3 regions of the Corynebacterium urealyticum DSM 7109 genome follow, and region 3 is predicted to be linked to each of the others. Evidence: predicted binding sites of a transcription regulator. Region 3 holds the regulator's gene; each other region holds the start of a gene.

Region 1 (6,703 bases), 560 kb from region 3:
GGACGTCCCCGGCAGCATGCCCTCCCTCTCCGTGGCCGCCAGCCCCGCAGCCCACACCGCCTGCCGCCGATCGAGCCCGAGGCTCTCCAGGGCGCCAGCCCGCGCTAGGGCCGCCACCTGCGCCACGCTGAGCCCGGCCTCCCGGGAGAGGTCGCTGACCTGCCGGTACTCCCCCTGCTCTTCCCGCGTGGCGACGATCCGCTCGGCTGCCTCCTCGCTGATCCCCGCGATGGATGCCAGCCCCAGCCGGATCGCACCGATGGGCTCTGCGGTGCCCCGCCCCAGCCCGTGCACCCCGCGGGCGCGGTTGACGTCCTTAAAAGAAGAGGAAGAAGAAACGGACGGGGACGCAGCAGAACCGGCCGAGAGATCCGTATCCGCCTGCGCCCCGGAGGCGTTGACGCACACCGGCAGGATCCGCACCCCGTGGCGGCGGGCGTCCGCGATCAGCGACTGCGGCGAGTAGAAGCCCATCGGCTGGGCGCGCAACAAGGCCACGCAGAATTCCGCCGGATAGTGGTACTTAAACCAGGCGGAGTAGTAGACCAGCGCGGCGAAGGACTGGGAGTGGGACTCCGGGAAGCCATAGGCTGCGAACGCCGTGATCTTCTCCCACAGCCGGTCCGCGACCTCCCCAGTGATGCCGTTGGTGCGCTCCAGGCCCTCGTAGAAGCGCTCCTTGAGCCGCGCCATCCGCTCCGGGGAACGCTTGGACCCCATCGCGCGGCGCAACGTATCGGCCTCCGCGGCGGTGAACCCGGCGGCGTCCACCACGACCTGCATCAACTGCTCCTGGAACAGTGGGATGCCGAGGGTCTTGCTGAGCGCGGGTTCCAGGCACGGGTGGTCGAAGGTCACCGGCTCCAGGCCGTTGCGCCGCCGGATGAACGGGTGGACCGACCCACCCTGGATGGGGCCGGGGCGGATCAGCGCGACCTGCACCACCAGGTCGTAGAAGCGCCGGGGTCGCAGGCGGGGCAGGGTGTTCATCTGGGCGCGGGACTCCACCTGGAACACGCCCACCGCGTCGGCGCGGCTGAGCATCTCGTAGACCGCTTCCTCGGTCGGGGCCAGCCGCCACAGCTCGATACGGCGGCCACGGTGGGTGGCCACCTGGTCGATGGCGTGGTGCAGGGCCTCGAGCATGCCCAGGCCCAGCAGGTCGAATTTCACCAGCCCGACGGCCGCGCAGTCGTCCTTATCCCACTGCACCACGGAGCGGTTCTCCATGCGCGCCCACTCGGTGGGCACGACGTCCGCGATGGGGCGGTCGCAGATGACCATGCCGCCGGAGTGGATGCCGAGGTGGCGGGCCTGGCCGATCAGTTGTTCGGCGAGCTGGCGGACCCGCTCGGGGGCCTCCGCGGCCCCCCGGGTCCAGGCATCCACCTGGCCTGCCGGGTAGCCGAGCGCGCGGGCGGCATCGCGCAGCGCCCCCTTGCGCCGGTAGGTGATGACGTTCGCGACCTGGGCGGCGTTATCCCGCCCGTAGCGGCGGTAGACGTACTGGATGACCTCCTCGCGACGTCCGGATTCGATGTCGAGGTCGATGTCGGGTGGCCCCTCGCGCTCCGGGGAGAGGAAGCGTTCGAAGAGCAGGCCGGCGGCGACGGCGTCGACGGAGGTAATGCCGAGTGCGAAGCAGACGGCGGAGTTCGCCGCCGAGCCGCGCCCCTGGCAGAGGATGTTGTTGCTGTGGCAGTGGTCGACGATGTCGTGGACGATGAGGAAGTAGCCGGGGAAGCCCAGTTTTTCGATGACGCCGAGCTCCCGGTCGATGACCTCCCAGGCCTTCTGCGCCGCTGCGGTGGAGCCGCGCCACCCGTAGCGGTGGGTTCCATTTCTTTCCACGAGCTCGCGGAGCCAGGACATCTCGCTGTGGCCTTCCGGCACGGGGAAGTGCGGTAGTTCCGGGGCGACGAGGTTGAGGGTGAAGGCGCATTCTTCGGCGACGTCCACGCTGGTTGCGGTGGCTTCCGCGAGCCAGGCGCAGTCCCCGGCGAGCTGTCGCAGTTCCGCCCCGGAGCGCAGCCAGGATCCGCCCATGGGGTGGGTAACGGGTTCGGCGCGGGCGACGTCCCAGCGCCGCCGCAGGGCGGCCTTGGCGCCGGCCAAGCGGGCCTGGCTGGGGGTCGCGCAGGTGGGCTGCGAGGAGAGGATCTCGCGCAGCCCGTGGGTGGTCGCGAAGGCGTGGAGGGCCTCGTTGTGGTCCACGTCGGCCGGGTCCATGCTCAGCTGCAGTTGCACGAGGCAGTGCTGCGTGCCGAAGGCTTCTAGTAATTCGGCGGCCCGGCCGGGGATGGAAAGCTGGGCGGCGTCGATGAGGACGAGCCAGTGCCCACCAGCTGCTTCGGCGAGCTCGCCGAAGCTGGGGTATTCGACCGCGTCCTTGTCCCGGTGGGCCATCCGGGCGGCGGTGATGCTGCGGCTAAGCCGCCGGTAGCCCTCCTGGCCGCGGCAGAGCACCGCCAGGCCGGGAGCCTGTGGCCCGTCGATGCTGAGCTCCGCGCCGAAGACGGTCTTGAGCTCGCCCTCTGCCTCTGCGGCGGCGGTGGCAAAACGCGCGGCACCGTACATGCCATCCCGGTCGAGGCAGGCCAGCGCGGTGATACCGAGCGCGATAGCCTGCTCCACCAGTTCCTCGGGTTCGCTGGCACCGTGGAGGAAGTGATAGCTGCTGGCGGCGCGCAGCTCCGCGAATTCCACGTGCGCTGCGGCTGCGCGTGCCCTGTTGCTCGGCTGCCCCGTCGCGGCCTGCACCCCGCTGGACCCACCAGGCCGTTTCCCACGCTGGACCTCGCCGGAATAATCGACACGTCGGCCACCGCCCTGTTCGCCGCGCCGTACCTCGTTCCGAGATCGGGCTTCAACGCTCTCACCTGTGGTTTTCCCCGAAAGAATACGCTCGATCCGCGACCAGCTGAGGGCCTTGGGGTTGTTGAATCCGCGCGTATACGTCACGGGAAGAACCCTACCTTAAATCGAACATCTATTCGATATAGCACAGCATTCGCCCCTGCCTACCGCCCCTGTACCGCCATTCCCTCAAGGCAGAAATCGACGACACCACGTGCATAAATGACAAGAAAATAGACCAAGTTGTCCATGCTGCCCTACGGTGCTAAATTTGCCTTCAACAAACAGTGACCCGCCAAACAAAAAACACCCGTGCCAACGACGGCACACGGCGGACACCCCCAGATCTAGGAGGATCACCATGACTCTTCGACGCAAGGCCCTGGCCGCGACGATCGCCCTGACCACCAGCTTCAGCCTCGTGGCCTGCTCCGGCGGCAACGACGACGACACCATCGTCATCGGCACCACCGACTCCGAGCAGAAGCAGTGGCAGGTCTTCAAGCAGGAGCTGGATAACGCCGGCCTGAAGACCGAGATCAAGTCCTTCAACGACTACTCCATCCCGAACCGTGCGCTGACCGACGGCGAGATCGACGTCAACAACTTCCAGCACATGATGTTCCTGGCCGAGTACAACAACGGCAACAACACCGACCTCGCACCGGTCGGCGCCACCGAGATCCTGCCGCTGGGCCTGTACTACAAGGACCACTCCGACCTGAAGGACGTCGAGAAGGCTGGCGAGGTCGCCATCCCGAACGACTCCACCAACCAGGGCCGCGCCATCAACGTCCTCGTCCAGGCTGGCCTGGTCACCCTGAAGAAGGAGGGTCTGCTGACCCCGACCCCGGCTGACATCGACACCGACAAGTCCAAGATCAAGGTCACCCCGGTCGACGCAGCCCAGACCGCTACCTCCTGGCTCGACGGCACCCCGGCCATCGTCAACAACTCCTTCCTGGACCGCGCGGACATCGACCCGAAGACCGCCATCTTCCAGGACGACCCGGAGAAGGAGGAGGCACAGCCGTACATCAACGGCTTCGTGACCACCAAGGACCGCAAGGACGAAGAGGACCTGAAGAAGCTCGTCGAGATCTGGCACTCCAAGCCGGTCCAGGACGCCATCGACGAGCAGACCAAGGGAACCTCCGTCGCCGTAACCATGTCCGGCGATGAGCTGCAGAAGGTGCTGGACACCACCCAGCAGAAGCTCAAGGAGCAGTAAACCCAACCCCAAAAGGCGTGTCTCGCATGGCCGGCCCACCAGCCCGCCAGCCGAGACACGCCTTTTAAACCGGAAGGCACCCCAATGGCCCAAGGCACATCCGCCGCCCCCGACGCGGCCGCCCCCGCAACCCAGCGGGGCGCCCGCACGGGAACGGGAATCGAATTTCGCAACGTCCACAAGGTCTTCAAGCAGGGACGCAAGTCCGTCACCGCTCTGGAGGACGTGAACATCACCATCCAGCCGGGCTCCATCGTGGGCATCATCGGCTACTCCGGCGCGGGCAAGTCCACGCTGGTGCGCCAGATCAACGGGCTGGACAAGCCGACCAGCGGTGAGATCCTGCTCGACGGGCAGGACATCGTCCCGCTGAAGGAACCGGAGATGCGCAAGCTGCGCTCCGATATCGGCATGATCTTCCAGCAGTTCAACCTGTTCTCCTCCCGCACCGTGGCGGGCAACATCGCCTACCCGCTGAAACTGCAGGGCATGCCGAAGGCCGAGCGCGAGACACGCGTCGCCGAGCTGCTGGAGTTCGTGGGGCTGGCTGATAAGGGCCGCAGCTACCCGGAGCAGCTCTCCGGCGGCCAGAAGCAACGCGTGGGCATCGCCCGCGCCCTGGCGACGAACCCGAGCCTGCTGCTCGCCGACGAGGCAACCAGCGCGCTGGACCCCTCCACCACCCGCGACGTGCTCGCGCTGCTGCGCCGCGTCAACGAGGAGCTGGGCATCACCATCGTGGTGATCACCCACGAGATGGAGGTCGTCCGCTCCATCGCCGACCAGGTCGTCGTCATGTCCAACGCCCGCGTGGTGGAGCAGGGCTCGGTCTACGAGGTCTTCTCCAACCCGCAGACGGAGGTCGCGAAGAACTTCGTGGCTACCTCCCTGCGCAACACCCCGGACAACGTGGAAGCGGACGCCCTGCAGGCCGGCGACGGCCGCCTGTTCACCATCACGATGAACCAGGGTGTGGGCTTCTTCGACGCCGTCTCCGAGCTCTCGGCCGCGGATGTGAGCGTGAACATCGTCCACGGCGGGGTCACCACCCTGCAGAACCACTCCTTCGGCCGCCTGACCGTGCGCGTGACCGCTCAGGACGCCGCCGGTGAGGCAGCGATCGAGAAGTTCTACGCCGACCTGTCCCAGCGAACCGATATTGAGGAGATCCGATGAGCGCGCTGACTACTTTCCCGACCGCCGCGGGCTCCACCGCCACCACAGCCGCTACCGCCCCTGCCACCGCGTCCCCGGACACCCTCGTGCTCGCCGCGATGGACTGGGACCGGCTGGGCGGCACTTTCACCCAGGCGATCTACGACACCCTGACGATGGTGCTGGCCACCCTCGTCATCGGTGGCCTGCTGGGCCTGGTCTTCGGCATGCTGCTGTACACCACCCGCCCGGGTGGGGTGCTGTCGAATAAGCCCATCTACTGGGTGATTAACTTCCTGGTGAACTTCGTTCGCCCCATCCCGTTCATCATCTTGCTCACCGCCATCGGTCCGTTGAGCGACGCCCTGGTGGGCAGCCGTATCGGTCTGAAGGCCGCGGTGTTGGGCATGGTGATCGCCGCGACCTTCGGCGCGGCCCGCATCGTGGAGCAGAACCTGGTCACCATCGACCCGGGCGTGATCGAGGCGGCGAAGTCCATGGGTGCCTCGCCGCTGCGGATCATCTTCACGGTGATTATCCCGGAGGCCCTGGGGCCGTTGATCCTGGGCTTTACGTTCATGTTCATCGCGATCGTGGATATGTCCGCGATGGCTGGCTACATCGGCGCTGGCGGTTTGGGTGACTTCGCGATTGTCTACGGTTACCGCGCCTTCAACGACGAAGTCACGTGGATCACCGTGCTGGTCATCATCGTTATCGTCCAGGCTGCTCAGCTGTTCGGTAACTGGCTGGCCAAGAAGGTTATGCGCCGCTAGGAGCTCACCCTTCTCCGGGGTTTTGTGCCCCTCTTTTGAGGACGTCGCCCCCTTGCACTTCGGTGCGGGGGGCGGCGTTCTTTTTTCTGTCTAAAGCGGGGCTGGGCCTGGACCGAGTGGGCCTGGACCGAGTGGGCTTTGGCCGAGCGGGGGTGAGCGCGAGGACCGGTGTGCGCTGCCGCGGGGGTGGGCGACGGTGACGAACCGGGGTCGGTGCCGGGCGCGGCGTCGTCGTCTAGAAGACGAGGTTGACGAGCAGCACGTAGAACACCGTGCCCAGCAGGATGGACTGGGTGGCGGAGCGGCGCCACAGATGCCAGGCCGTGGTGAAAGCCACCGCGATGAGCAGGGAGGCCAGGCCGCCGGGGGCGTCCATCCGGTCGGCGGCGGTGTAGATCACGAGGATGCTCATTACGCCCACGGGCATGCCCATGCCGAGCCATGCGACGAGCTTGGATTCCCGGAAGGAGCGCAGGGCCGCGAAGGGCAGGCCGCGCAGGGCGACGGTGACGATGCAGAGCGGGAGCAGCACGCCGATGGTGGTGCCGAGGCTCACGCCAGCCGGCAGGCCGTAGCTGCCGGCGGCCTCGGCGGCGTGGAGGGTATCGGCCGCGTGGACAACCTCGGTGGCCAGAACAGTGGGTTGGGTGCTCATACTTCCTGCCTTTCGTCCCCGGTGCGCCAA
Region 2 (6,703 bases), 380 kb from region 3:
TGGCCCGCTCGGACAGATCGTTGATCTTGTCCTCGATCTGCTGCGCTGCCCCGCAGTCCTGAATGATCTGGCGCATCCGGTCGATCTGCTCCGCAGTGTGTTCCGCCGCGCCGGGCAACGGGCCGAAATCTCCCCGCAGGCGGGCCAGCTGCTCAGGGCTGCACTCCGCGAAAGCGGTATTCACCAACACCGTTCGCTTCCCGGTGCGTAGGTCGTCCCCGCTAGGTTTGCCGGTCACGGCCGGGTCCCCAAAGACGCCAAGCTGGTCGTCCCGAAGCTGAAAAGCTTGCCCCACCAGCGTTCCGTACTCCAGGAGCAGCTCGATCGTTCGCTCATCAGCGCCTGCCAGGGCCGCTCCGATGTGCAGCGGGCGGGCGACGGTGTAGCTGGCGGTCTTGAAGTTGATCACCTGCATGGCATCCGCGATCGACTCGCTCCCGTTGTTCTCCAACGCGATGTCGAGCTGCTGACCGGCGAGCACCTCGGTACGCATCGCGCGCCACGGGCCCCGTACGCGATCGACAATCGATGGACTCAGACCGGCGGTGGCAAGCAGGTCATCCGCCCAGCTCAACGCGAGGTCACCCGCCAGAATGGCCTGGCTGATGCCGTAGTGCTCCGAGGACCCAAACCAGCCGCGTTCACGGTGCTGGCTTTCGAACACTCGGTGGGTAGTGGGGTTACCTCGGCGGGTATCGGACTCGTCGATGATGTCGTCGTGGATCAGCGCACATGCCTGAACGAATTCGAGGGCGCTGAGCGCCAGCAGCACGCTCGCCGGGTCGACGTCCTGAATGCTGCTGCCATCTGCCCCACCGCCTTCCAGGCCGGCGCGGAAACCAGCCCAGGCGAAGGTTGGTCGGACGCGCTTTCCGCCACCCATGACGAAGCCCCGCAACACCGCCATGGCGTCGTTGAACTCGGGCGCGATCGCGGAAAACTCGGCCGCACTGTGGTCAAAGTAGGCGTCCAGGGCGCGGTCGACAGCAGCTGGAACGTCCTTCAGTGGTGCGCGCAGGTCCCAACTAAAGCGCTGGTTCGCGACGGGTGGCTGGGAGATCGTCGACAGTCCATGCGGGGAGGACGGAGTGGTCACAGGGAGCACACCTTTCGGGGCGGTGGGCGGGGCGGGGCGTGGACGTCGAGTAAACGTCGCACGCAGAGCCCTGCTTCAAAGGTTCGATCTTGTGCCTCATAGTCTAAAGGTCGCTGCAGACACCGGCGAACAGGCGCAACCGGGGCGGGGTTTGGGTAAGCGAGTGGGGGTGGGGAACCCGACAGCGCGCGACTGTTAGCCCAGAATGCAACCTAGACAGAGATGTCTACTATGATTTCCTTCATGTCTGCATCCAACCCCCACGATCACCACGAGAAGGCCTCACCGCTGCCGGGCATACCACCACAGCCCACGCTGCAGGTTCCAGTGAGCCAAGCCATCCGCGGCTACAGTCCCGGCAAGATTCCGTTCTCCGTCGAATTCATGCCACCGCGCGACGACGCTGCCCAAACCCGGCTGTGGAACGCTGCGGAGGCCTTCCACGACCTCGGCGTGAGCTTCGCCTCCATCACCTACGGGGCCGGTGGCTCCACCCGAGAGCGCACGATGGAGGTCGCCCAACAGCTGGCGGCCAAGCCGCTGACCACCCTGATGCACCTCACCCTGGTGGATCACTCGGCCGAAGAGCTGCGCGCCATGCTTCAGGACTACGCCCGCCGCGGCATGACGAACGTGCTCGCGCTGCGTGGCGACCCGCCGGGTGACCCACTCGGGACCTGGCAGCCCACGCCTGGTGGACTGAACTATGCTTCCGACCTCATCGAGCTGATTCGAAACACTCCGGAGTGCGAAAACTTCGATATCGGCATCGCCAGCTTCCCAGAGGGGCACTACCGCGCCGAGGATCTGGAGCAGGATACGCAAGTGACCCTGCATAAGCTGCGTCTGGGTGCGGATTATTCGATTACCCAAATGTTCTTCGACGTGGAGAACTACCTCCGGCTGCGCGATAGGCTCGCCGCCGCCGACCCCGTCCACGGAGCAAAGCCCGTGATTCCGGGACTCATGCCGATTACTTCGATCCGTTCCGTGCGCCGCCAAATGGAACTGGCAGGTGGCGAGGTTCCCGTGAAGATCCTCGAGCGCCTGGAAAAGGCCGCTGCTGGCGATGAAGTTGCCAACCGTGATGCGGTCCGCGAGGTCGGCATTGACATCACCACCGAGATGAGCGAGCGCCTCATCGCGGAGGGTGCGCCGAACCTGCACTTCATGACGATGAATAACGTGCGAGCGACCCAGGACGTGCTACACAACCTGGGGATGGCGCCGGCGTGGGGGCCGGGTTACGGCCAGGATATGGTTCGCTAGCTCGTGGGGGCGGGGCTGATCCGAAACGGTGAGTGGGGCTAGTCTGCTGCCCGGTCTTTGCCTGCCGCTGGCTCACGCACCGTGGTGGGGCCGACTTGGGGGTTGTGCAGGCGCTTGCGAAGAATGCCGAAGGGGCGGGGATCACCGGGGAAGCGGTGCTCCCGCAGCAAATCAGTGAACCCCAAGCTGCGGTAGACGTGCCACGCATGATTGTTCTCACCGGGCACTTCCGGGGTGGAGAGCATCGCGTCGCGGGTCGGCAGGATGCCCAAGACTTCCGTCAACAGCTGGGTGCCGATGCCGGAGCCCTGAAATCGCGGCAGAACATGGATCTCCGAAATCTCGGTGTAGCTCGACAGGGTCTCGGTGACGTCCTCCGGCGGCATGTTCGCAGCCAGCAGGCCGTAGCTGACCTGCTGGTACCACCACGTTCCTCGGCTTCCCTGGAATCCAAAGCAGACACCCACGATCTTCTGCGCAGGGTTGGCTGGATCCGGATCTTCCGCCGGTGAGTGCAAGAGTGCCACCAGGCTCGTGAAGTGTGGGTGGTTAGCGTTGCTGAGCCACAGGCTGCGCCGTTGTCGAAATGCCTCCGGCGGATACCCCATGGCCTTGAGGTGCACAGCAACGAGTTCATCGAGGCGTCGCAGGAAGAGCGCGCGGCTGATGGGTGCGAGGGAGACGAGGTGATCCTGGTCGGGTTGCGCGATGGGCTGGCTCATAGGGATATCGTCCCACGTATCACGCTCGAGGGGGTGTAGCGGGCGACACTAAAGCATAATTAGAACACGTGTTCGAATGGTGAGCGAGGTTGTCTGCGCCGAGCTTTAACGTCAGGGGTGCAAATGACGAAACGGAAGTTCTCGAAAGGTGGGAGTGGCGATGGCTGTGATGTCGAAGACGAGGGGGACGCTGCGTCCTAATCCGGCGGAATTTTTGATGCGCGCGGAATCGCAACTCGTGTTGGCGAACGAGGCTTATGACCAGGGGGATCTGCCGCGGGCTGTTGTCTACGCCTATCGCGCCGGGCTGCGTGCTGCAGGTGCTGTTATCGACGCCGAGCGGCCGGCTCGTCGCAGGCTTCCAGCCGGTTCGGCGTGGCTGCGTCTCCGGGCGGTGCGACCTGACCTCGGCGGCTGGGCTGACTCTTTCGAGCAACACGCCAGGCTGGCGGAGCGAGCAGATATCGGCCTCGAGCGCGATGTAGCAGACTCTGCGTTTCAGGAGGTGTACTCGGATTCTGTCGAACTTCTGGAGCGTGTGCGAATGGAGCTGGGTCTTGGCCTGCAGGCCGCTTAGGGCTTTGGGGCTGACTTAATCCTGCTCATTGGTTAGAGTGGGGAACTGAGTAGTAACTAAAACATGGGGAAGCCTCGCTGCGGCGGGGTGGCTTCCAGCAGACTGCGGCGTTGGCGCGATCTTCCGCCGGAGTAAATGAAGATCTGAAGCGCGCTACAGTGGGTTATCAGGTCGTGTGCTGCGTTGTTGTGGCCACGCGGAGGATCAGTAGAGGGAAACGAGGACTGTCATGGCTCTCTCGGAACAGGAAAAGCAGATGCTCGCAGAGATCGAGCGGGCTTTGATCGCGGAGGATCCGCGCTTTGCTCAGGGTGGGGATGACTCGGCGCCGTCGGGGGTGCGCTTCGATATTCGTTCGATCTCGCTGATCATGCTCGGCATCTGTCTGCTGGTCGGCGGTGTCGCTCTGGCGCAGGTCTCCCTGTGGTTCGTGATCCTGAGCGTTGCAGGCTTCCTGGTCATGCTGGGTGGCGGAATGATCGCGCTGAATAACGGCGATTCCCCGGCTCCAGCGAAGAGCGCGAAGTCTCGTCGGGTTTCCGCTGGCGGAGCTGTCCGGCAGGGGGAGGGCGGTTTGGGGGACCGCATGGAGGATAAGTTCCGTAAGCGCTTCGAGCGCTAAGTTCTGCCGGTGAAGTAGCGGGCCCAGCCCGAGAGCCCTCGCCACATGGCGAGGGTTTTTTCGTGCCTTCTTCCGAATCCCCACTTTCACCCACCGTCGGTCTATTGGGGCTCAAAATGGTGGGTTTAGGGTGAAAGCCACCGGGAAGAGCGCAATTTTCGGGGTATACGGACCGCCCTTCGCTGATGAAAAGTTCACGCTCCCCACCTTGCTGCCTGGTGAATCTGCAGGTTGTTTCGCTAGCTTCAGAAAAAACGAGCCTAAACTCGCCCACTGGGTGGTTATGGTGGCGCAAGGTGGGGTAAAGTGGGGCATGTTGGTGATTGAGGGGGCTTCCTGGGCATAGGTAGCCCGCGGGTCCAGATCGGACGCACCGCAAGAGCCACGGATAACTTCACAGCGAAAACATGGCATGGCTGCACGAGAAAACGGCGAAAGGGGTCACAAGACATGTTCTTTGGCACCTTCACGCCGAAGCTCGACGACAAAGGGCGACTCACCCTCCCTGCGAAATTCCGCGAGGAACTCAAGGACGGCCTGATGGTCGTTAAGGGGCAGGATCACAGCCTCGCGATCTACCCCCGCGAGGAGTTCCTCCTCCGGGCCCGCAAGGCCGCGGCCGCGAGCCGTAGCAACCCGCAAGCTCGCGCTTTCGTGCGAAACCTCGCGGCAAGCGCGGACGAGCAGGACCTCGACTCGCAGGGGCGCATCTCCGTCTCCGCAGCACACCGCGAATACGCGGGGCTGAAGAAGGAGTGCGTCGTCATCGGCTCGGTGGACTTCCTCGAGATCTGGGATGCCCAGGCTTGGGAGGAGTACAGCGCAGCCCACGAGGCAGATTTCGCCGCAGGCGACGACGAAGCCTTCGCGAATTTCCTCTAGCCCGCCATGCCACATCGACCGGCCACGATCACGCCGGCGATCCCCGTGATGTGTGCAGGCCCTTGCCTGAGCGGAAGACGTGACCGTTTGATGCACTTCCCCAACATCAAGCCCACGCCCGCGCAGGTAAGGCCCTGTTCATATCAACCCAAGACAAAAACCCCAAGCAGTTTGACGGCGCCCGACCCACAGGCAGGCGCTCACCCGAAGTAACCCACCGACGAGCCCAGAGGAGCGTGACCGTGGCAGCGAACACCCCCCACGATCCAAGCAGCCCAGGCCACGTTCCCGTCATGCGGCAGCGCATGGTCGAACTTGTCGGCATCGGTGTGACCGCAGGCAGCGCCCCAGCTCAGCCCATCATCGTGGACGGCACCCTGGGGGCCGGAGGCCACACCGAAGCATTCCTCGAGGCCTACCCCAATGCCATCGTCATCGGGCTGGATCGCGATCCCAACGCGCTTGCTGAGGCCCGCGCCCGCCTCGAGCGCTTCGGTCAGCGCTTCTTCAGCTACCAGACCCGCTTCGACGGCATCGGTGAGGCGCTGGAGCACTTCTCCGAGGACCCTGACTTCCCGGTCGACATCCGTGAGCAGGGGATCTCCGGGTTCCTGTTCGACCTCGGGGTGTCCTCCATGCAGCTGGACCAGGAGGATCGCGGTTTCGCCTACCGCGTCGACGCCCCACTGGACATGCGCATGGACCCCAGCAGCCGGCTGACTGCGGCGGAGATCCTCAACACCTACGAGCACGGCGAGCTTGCCCGCATCCTCAAGCGCTATGGCGATGAGAAGTTCGCGGGCAAGATCGCCTCCGCCGTCATCCGCGAGCGCGAGAAGCAGCCCTTCGAAAACTCCGCGCGACTCGTAGACCTGCTCTACGCAACCATTCCCGCGGCTGCACGGCGGACCGGCGGGCACCCTGCCAAGCGAACCTTTCAGGCGCTGAGGATCGAGGTCAACGCGGAACTAGAAAGCCTCGAGCTCGTTATCCCAGCAGCCTTCAGCTGGCTCCGTGTCGACGGCGCCGGAGTCTTCATGAGCTACCAGTCCCTCGAGGACAAGATCGTCAAACAGCAGCTCAAGGGGATGACCGAGTCCTCAACTCCGCCCGGGCTGCCAGTCGAGCTGCCCGGCACCGAACCGGAGTTCGAGCTCCTTACTCGCGGGGCCGAGAAGGCCAGCGAGCAAGAAATCGCCGAGAACTCCAGATCCGCCCCTGTGAGGGTCCGGGCAGCCCGGCGAATAGGTGCCCACGCCTCGGGGGCAGGCGGGCCACGGTACCCGCTGGTGTCGACGCACTAAGCTGCCCCACCCCGATAGAGAACTCCACAACAACCGCACATCGCACCACCTAGCCCACAACGAGCCGGAAGAATCAGGCAAAGGACAGGATATGACCAATCCCGGAATGCTGAAGGAGCGCCCCAGGACCGCTGCAGAGGCTGAACGAGCAGGACTGCGCACCAGCGCACCCCGTTCGCTCAGGCAGCAGCCGGCCAAGCCTCGTCGCAACCTGCACCGCGCTCCGGCCTA
Region 3 (6,703 bases):
CTGGCTATGCTCGCGCTGGGACTCGGAGACATCCAGAAGTTCCCCTTCCTGCAGGCCCCAGACTCCCGCGCGGTGCGCGATGGCGTGGCACTGCTTAGTGAGCTGGGCGCCATCGCCGGCGGCGACCGACATGCGTTGACGGATGTGGGCCACGACATGTCCCGCATCCCAACCGACCCCCGCTTGGCGCGCATGATGGTAGCCGCCCACCGCTTGAACATCCTGGACCAGGTCACCGTCATCGTCGCTGCACTATCCATCCAGGACGTCCGGGAACGGCCCTTGGAGAAGCAGCAACAGGCCGATGAGCTCCACGCGCGTTTCAAGGCGAACTCGGACTTCATCTCCACGCTGAAGCTGTGGAGCTACCTGCAACAGCAGCGCGCCGAGCTCAGCGGCAACCAGTTCCGCAAGCTCTGCCAGCGGGAGTTCATCCACTATCTGCGCGTCCTGGAGTGGGCTGACCTGGTTCGCCAACTGCTCAATATCGCCAAGGAACTGCGCTGGTCCGTGCCGAATATTCAGCATGTCCGGCAGCTGACCTTCGACGGCGAGCCAATCGCCGAGGATGATGTCCACCGCGCCCTGCTGTCCGGGTTGATCAGCCACATCGGTATGCGGGAGGGCGAAAGCCGCCAATTCACGGGCCCCCGCAACTCCCACTTTGTGGTGCACCCGAGCTCCCATGTGGCGAAAAAGCCACCACAGTGGATCATGGCCGCGGAACTGGTGGAGACGTCCCGAATCTTCGCCCGCACAGTGGGCCCAATCCGCCCGGAGTGGGTGGAATCAATCGCACCGCACATGGTGAAGTACACCCACTCGGAACCACACTGGTCCTCGAAGCGGGGTGCGGCGTTGGTCTACGAGAAGGCCCTGTTGCTTGGTCTCCCCATCGTCACGGAACGCCGCGTCAATCTGGGCCGGATTGACCCAGAGCTGGCGCGGGATATGTTCATCCGCAAGGCACTGGTCGAAGGCGATTGGGAGACGCGCCACAAGTTCTACCGCCACAATCAGGAGCTGCTGGAGCAGGCCGAGAAGCTGGAGGATAAGGCCCGTCGCCGAGACATCGTGATCGACGACGATGCCTTGTTTTCTTTTTACGACGCCCGCCTGCCCGCAGATATCATCTCCAGCCGGCACTTTGATTCCTGGTGGAAGAAGGCTCGGCACAAGAAGCCGGATCTGCTGGATTTTTCGCTTGACGCGCTCATTGATTCGCATGAAGGAGCTGCGCAGGCCAACGAGTTTCCGGACACCTGGAGGCAGGGCAGCCTGGAGTTCGACCTGGAGTATGTCTTCGACCCCACCGACCCGCGCGACGGCATCACCATGCAGGTTCCACTCCCCCTGCTGGCAAACATTGACCCGGAAATCACGCAGTGGTTGGTTCCGGGCATGCGTCAAGAGCTAGCGGTGGCGCTCATCCGTTCACTGCCCAAGGCGATCCGTAAGTCGGTGGTACCGGCGACGGATTTCGCAGCACGGGCGTTGGAGCTCATCACTCCTTACGATGGGGCGATCGATGAGTCGCTGGCCGATGCGCTGCGCTCGTTGGGCGGTCGGGGCATCAATTCCACCGACTTTGTCTGGGCCAAGGTACCCGACCACCTGCGCATGAACTTTGCGGTTATTGACCGCCGCGGCAATGTGGTACGCACCGGCCGGGACATCGTGGCTCTCCAGCGAGAGCTGGCCGGCGATGTCCGCCAGGCAATTGCGGCGGCAAGTGCTCGTTCTCTGCGTGGTGGCCAGGGCTCCACGGCTGCCAGCCCGCTGGATGCCAAGGTGCACCAGAGGGGCGCAGCGGGCAACAAGGGCCGTGGTGCTGGCGGAAAGCAGAAGAAGGCTCAGGGCGGGGCCGGTGTGGGCGGCGTGCTGCAGCACGCTGACGAGTGGTCTGCCGACAGCATCGGCGATATTCCCGAGTCCATCGAAACGGTCGTCGATGGCCAGGCCGTGAACGCTTTCCCCGCGCTGGTTGTCAGCTTCTCGGCTGGCAAGACAGGCCACCGGAGCGCGCGTTTCGAGCTCAAGGCTTTCCCCACCGAGCAGGCTGCAAAGGCACAGCAGTTCTCTACGGTGTTGGGGCTGATGGCCGAGGCCACTCCGCTGTCCACTGGTCAGATGCTCAAGGGACTGCCGTTGCGCCAGCGTGTGGCGCTGGAAAACTATCCGAACGGCGGCGTTGAAGCGTTGGTTGACGACGCGCGTACCGCGGCGTGCCGCCAGCTTTTGGAGAAGATCGGCCCAGTGATTAGAACCCCTGACGAGTGTGAACGGGCCTGCCAGACGGCGCGTCAGCAGGCGCCCGGGTTGGTGCGACAGATCCTTGTGGCGTTTGCCCCTGCAGCACTGGCGATCCAGGACATCTCTACAGAGCTCGAGAACTGGGATGGCCCTGCGATTGCGGAGATGAAGAAGCAAGTGCAGTTGTACGCTGCGGACCATAGCCTGGTGACGTGGGGCATCCAGCGCCTTCGGCACGTCCCTCGGTATGTCGAGGCAATGAAGGAGAGGCTGACACTGTTGGAGCGAGATCCTGATCGCGAAGCGGAGCTGGCGGAGGAGCTGGCGGAAGCGATGAAGATTTATCAGCAGACGGTGGAGCGACTGCCCAGCGCCCGACAGGCCTCACCCCAGGTCAAGGATCTGCGTTGGCTAATCGAGGAGCTCATGGTGGCTCTTTTTGCCCAACACTTGGGCACTGCCCGCAGCGCGTCCCTGCAGCGGGTTCGCAAGGCCGCTGGCCAGATCCGCTAGCCCACGCCCGGACGGCCGGCGCGAGCGAAGGGGACAACGCTATGGGCAGGGTTCTTAGCTGCCCGAGCTCGGGGCGTTGCCCTGGTGCTGCCGGCGCAACAATGCAATCTCTGCCTCGAAATCCTCAGAAGAACTGAAGGACTTATACACAGACGCGAAGCGCAGATAGGCGACTTCGTCGAGTCGGCGCAGCGGAGGCAGGATCGCTAGGCCAATATCGTGGGCGTTGACCTGGGATCCATAGTCCGCCCGGACGCTCTGCTCAACCTCGTGGGCGAGCAGCTTGAGGTCATCGTCTGACACATCGCGTCCCTGGCAGGCTTGTTTCACACCCTTGATGACCTTCTCGCGGCTGAACTCCTCCGTCACCCCATTGCGCTTCGTCACGAGAAGGACGGAGCGTTCCATGGTGGTGAACCGGGTAAGGCATTGCAGGCACTCCCGGCGGCGGCGGATAGCGATTCCGCCCTCGACGACCCGGGAGTCCACAACACGGGAATCTTCACAGCGACAACTTGGGCACAGCACGCCACTAGTTTATGCCCAGCGCTCAGAAAAAGCGCCACGGCGCTGAGTTCCAAATGCGCCACGGCGATGTGATCCAGCAGCGCGACGTTGTCCAGCGCGCTAGCGTGCCCTGTCGCAATGGCGGACTGCTAGTCCGCCACCGCGGCTGACTCGACCTCGGACGCAGCCACGGCGGTGGCAGAAGTCGGCTCCTCGCTATCGTGGCCCATCACCAACGGGGACAGTCCCAGACTGAGAACCAGGGCAATCCCGCTCAACAGGACCCCGCCGCGAGAGGTAGCCACCCGGCTGGCGATGTCCACTCCGCGGCGAAGCGCGGAAGGCTGTGCCGTAGCGGGCCGGTCAACGCGAGCACTTGCAACTGGGTGGGCAAAGCGGCGCTGCTGCACCAGGTTAGGAGTGAAGGCCCTCCCCTGCCCGGAGGTATTCGAACGTACATTCCCCCCACCCTGCCGGAACTTGCGCCCGGACAGCGACTGAGAACCATCGAACAAGACCCGCTCAGTTTGACGAGGGATCCGCCGACCAGCACGCGATGTAGCCGCAGGGACGCGCGAAACGCTCTTAACGAGAGTCATAATGATTTCCTTCCTCGTTCGAATTTCGATCATCAGCGCTGATCACCCCCGAATCATCACAGGTAACCAGCCGTTGGATTGGAGTGAACCATCCGCCGGGGACATAGTCCCTACGCCGCCTCACATCTATCGAACGGGTGTTCTAGGTGGCTATGCTGAAAATATAGCACGCACGTTCGAAGGAAGTCGAGTGCTTTATCGCAAATATCGAACATGCAGGTGATACAGTGAGGTGAAACGCGGTCGAGACCACATCGAGCGCGGGAACATGTTTTTCGATCACACGCCGGGCAGCATGCGCAGCTGTCTGCCGCCCGGGCCGCTAGGAGAGTTCACTGTGACGACTTCCCCCGAGTCCCCCCGCCGGCGCCCAGGCCGCCCCAAAAAGAGCTCTGCAGATGCGAAGACAAAGGGCAACCTGAGCTCTCGCCAGCGCCGGATCCTGGAAGTCATCAAGGACTCCACGGTTCTTCGCGGCTATCCACCAAGCATTCGCGAAATCGCAGATGCCGTTGGTCTCCAGTCCACATCCTCGGTGTCTTACCAACTCAAGCAGCTTGAGGAGAAGGGGTATCTGCGCCGGGAGGACAACAAGCCTCGCGCCTTTGACGTTCGTGGATACGAGGATCACACCAACCCTGGCCTTGTGACTCCTGTGCCACGGAAGCAGCCCAAGCCGACCCCGGCTCCCGTGTCCGACGACCGCCCCGCGGCCACGTACGTGCCCGTCGTCGGCCAAATCGCCGCCGGCAATCCGATCCTGGCGGAGCAAAACATCGAAGCACAGTTCCCGCTCCCTGCCGAGCTGGTCGGCACCTCCGACGAGCTTTTCCTCCTCCAGGTCGTGGGTGAGTCCATGCGCGACGCAGGCATTTACGACTCCGATTGGGTCGTGGTCCGCTCGCAGCCGACCGCGGATCAGGGCGACTTCGTTGCCGCCATGATCGACGGGGAGGCCACGGTCAAGGAACTGCATCATGATGAGGACGGCGTGTGGCTGCTCCCCCACAATGACCTCTTCGAACCAATCGCCGGCAATGAAGCTCAGATCCTCGGCAAGGTTTCCGCGGTTCTGCGCAAAATCTAACCCAAGTTTTTTGGATTAAGTGGGTAACTAAGCGTGCTTTCAGCTCAGCGTCGTCGACAAATCACCTCGCTTGCCGCCGTGCAGGGCAAGGTCACCGTCACCGAGCTCGCGGCCCAGTTTGGGGTCACGGCCGAAACCATCCGACGGGACTTGGCCCAGCTCACCGCCGAGGGCAAGCTCTACCGGGTCCACGGCGGAGCCGTCCCGGCTCGCCAATTCCAGACCGACTATGTTCCCCTGGAGACTCGGAAGCACTCCGCCGCGCTCGCCAAGCAGGCGATCGGCAGAGCTGCAGTACAGTTCGTCCCCCTCGACGGCGGAACCATTTTCCTGGACTCGGGAACCACCACCGCAATGATTGCCGAGGCAATCGTCGAACACGCCGAGAGTATCGACAAGAACTACTCCCTGTCCGTCGTGACGAACTCGCCGCACAATGCACTGCTGCTTTCTACCGACCCCCGGATCAAAGTCCAGCTGCTGGGTGGCAAGATCCGTGCCCAATCTCAGGCAGTGGTTGGGGATGTTGCACTACAGACATTGGCGCTGCTACACGCGGACGTGGCCTTCATCGGTACCGATGCGTTTACCCTCACTCACGGGCTGTCTACCCACGACGCGGCCGAGGCTGCCATTAAGCGCGCGATGATTGCCTACTCCGACAAGGTGGTGACGCTGTGCGATTCGACGAAATTCGGGCTCGACTACATCGTGAGTTTTGCTGAGCCCGAGAAGATCGATGTGGTCATCACCGATAACTCCGCCCCCAAGGGCTTCGTCGCCCAGCTCAACGACACTGGCATTCACACGGTGGTCGTCGACGAGCAGGGATAGCACTGGAAGCTGCCGAGCCCCGACCGGGCCGGCAGTTCCCACTGCCCCTCGCTGCGCTCAAGCCCGGTTTCCCTTTCCCTCCCGCAGGCGGCCGACATTACCAATGGCGAGCCTCCACCCAGCCCCCCTTTACTGGAAATAGCGCTAAGAAATGTAGCGCCCCTCGCCGAAGTTGTCGTAGAGGTAGCGCAGCACCGGGTAGCCCAGGATGATGCCCACCGAGCCCCAAGCAATGCCCTCCATCGGGATGGAACCCACGTTCAGCGTCAGGTTACCGATGCCGACGATCATCGCCACCGCAGCAGCGGTGAGGTTCACCGGGTCCGTCAGCGAGACCTCGTTATCCATCCAAATGCGCACCCCGAGCAGGCCGATCATGCCGTAGAGCACGAGCGTTGCCCCGCCCAACACACCCACCGGGATCGTGAGGATCGCGGCACCAAACTTCGGAATGAAGGCCAGCACCATCGCCGTTGCAGCGGCCACCCAGTACGCGGCCGAAGAGTACACCTTCGTCGCCGCCATCACTCCAATATTCTCCGCATAGGTCGTAGTACCGGAGCCACCACCGGATCCAGCTAGGACCGTCGACATGCCGTCGGCCATCAGCGCCTTGCCCGCAAGGTCATCGAGGTTACGGTTCGTCATCGTCGACACGGCCTTCACGTGGCCAACGTTCTCAGCGATGAGGACGACAACCACCGGCAGCGTGATGGTCACGGCGGTCACCGTGAATTCCGGGGTTTCGAAATGAGGGAAACCGATCCACGCGGCCTCGCCCACATGCTGCCGCGCCTCCTCCGAGACACCGCCCGAAAGGAAGGCAAAACCCCAACCCGTCAGCACACCCAGGAGAATTCCGAGTCGGGCCACCATCCCGCGGCCCATCACTGTGAACAGGAGAATCCCC

Evidence for each region. The regulator LexA, encoded in region 3, represses DNA repair genes until DNA is damaged. The targets are predictions, from matches to a motif close to CGAACANNTGTTCG.
Region 1: CU_RS02065 (error-prone DNA polymerase) is a predicted target of LexA. The motif match lies at 2,983-2,996, and genes of this name have one in related genera.
Region 2: CU_RS06135 (SAV_6107 family HEPN domain-containing protein) is a predicted target of LexA. The motif match lies at 3,149-3,162, and genes of this name have one in related genera.

What each region holds. Positions count from the first base shown of each region.
Region 1 covers NC_010545.1:496,256-502,958, reverse strand. The annotation lists gene CU_RS02065 (error-prone DNA polymerase) at 1-2,961, opposite strand, end outside; gene CU_RS02060 (MetQ/NlpA family ABC transporter substrate-binding protein) at 3,218-4,087, shown strand; gene CU_RS02055 (methionine ABC transporter ATP-binding protein) at 4,172-5,263, shown strand; gene CU_RS02050 (methionine ABC transporter permease) at 5,362-6,018, shown strand; gene CU_RS02045 (branched-chain amino acid transporter permease) at 6,254-6,673, opposite strand; gene CU_RS02040 (AzlC family ABC transporter permease) at 6,670-6,703, opposite strand, start outside.
Region 2 covers NC_010545.1:1,430,601-1,437,303, reverse strand. The annotation lists gene CU_RS06150 (polyprenyl synthetase family protein) at 1-1,096, opposite strand, end outside; gene CU_RS06145 (methylenetetrahydrofolate reductase) at 1,319-2,365, shown strand; gene CU_RS06140 (GNAT family N-acetyltransferase) at 2,404-3,087, opposite strand; gene CU_RS06135 (SAV_6107 family HEPN domain-containing protein) at 3,248-3,664, shown strand; gene CU_RS06130 (DUF3040 domain-containing protein) at 3,894-4,286, shown strand; gene mraZ (division/cell wall cluster transcriptional repressor MraZ) at 4,737-5,168, shown strand; gene rsmH (16S rRNA (cytosine(1402)-N(4))-methyltransferase RsmH) at 5,411-6,472, shown strand; gene ftsL (cell division protein FtsL) at 6,564-6,703, shown strand, end outside.
Region 3 covers NC_010545.1:1,055,438-1,062,140, reverse strand. The annotation lists gene hrpA (ATP-dependent RNA helicase HrpA) at 1-2,766, shown strand, start outside; gene nrdR (transcriptional regulator NrdR) at 2,821-3,294, opposite strand; gene CU_RS10925 (hypothetical protein) at 3,423-3,578, opposite strand; gene lexA (transcriptional repressor LexA) at 4,168-4,959, shown strand; gene CU_RS04430 (DeoR/GlpR family DNA-binding transcription regulator) at 4,993-5,793, shown strand; gene CU_RS04425 (uracil-xanthine permease family protein) at 5,938-6,703, opposite strand, start outside.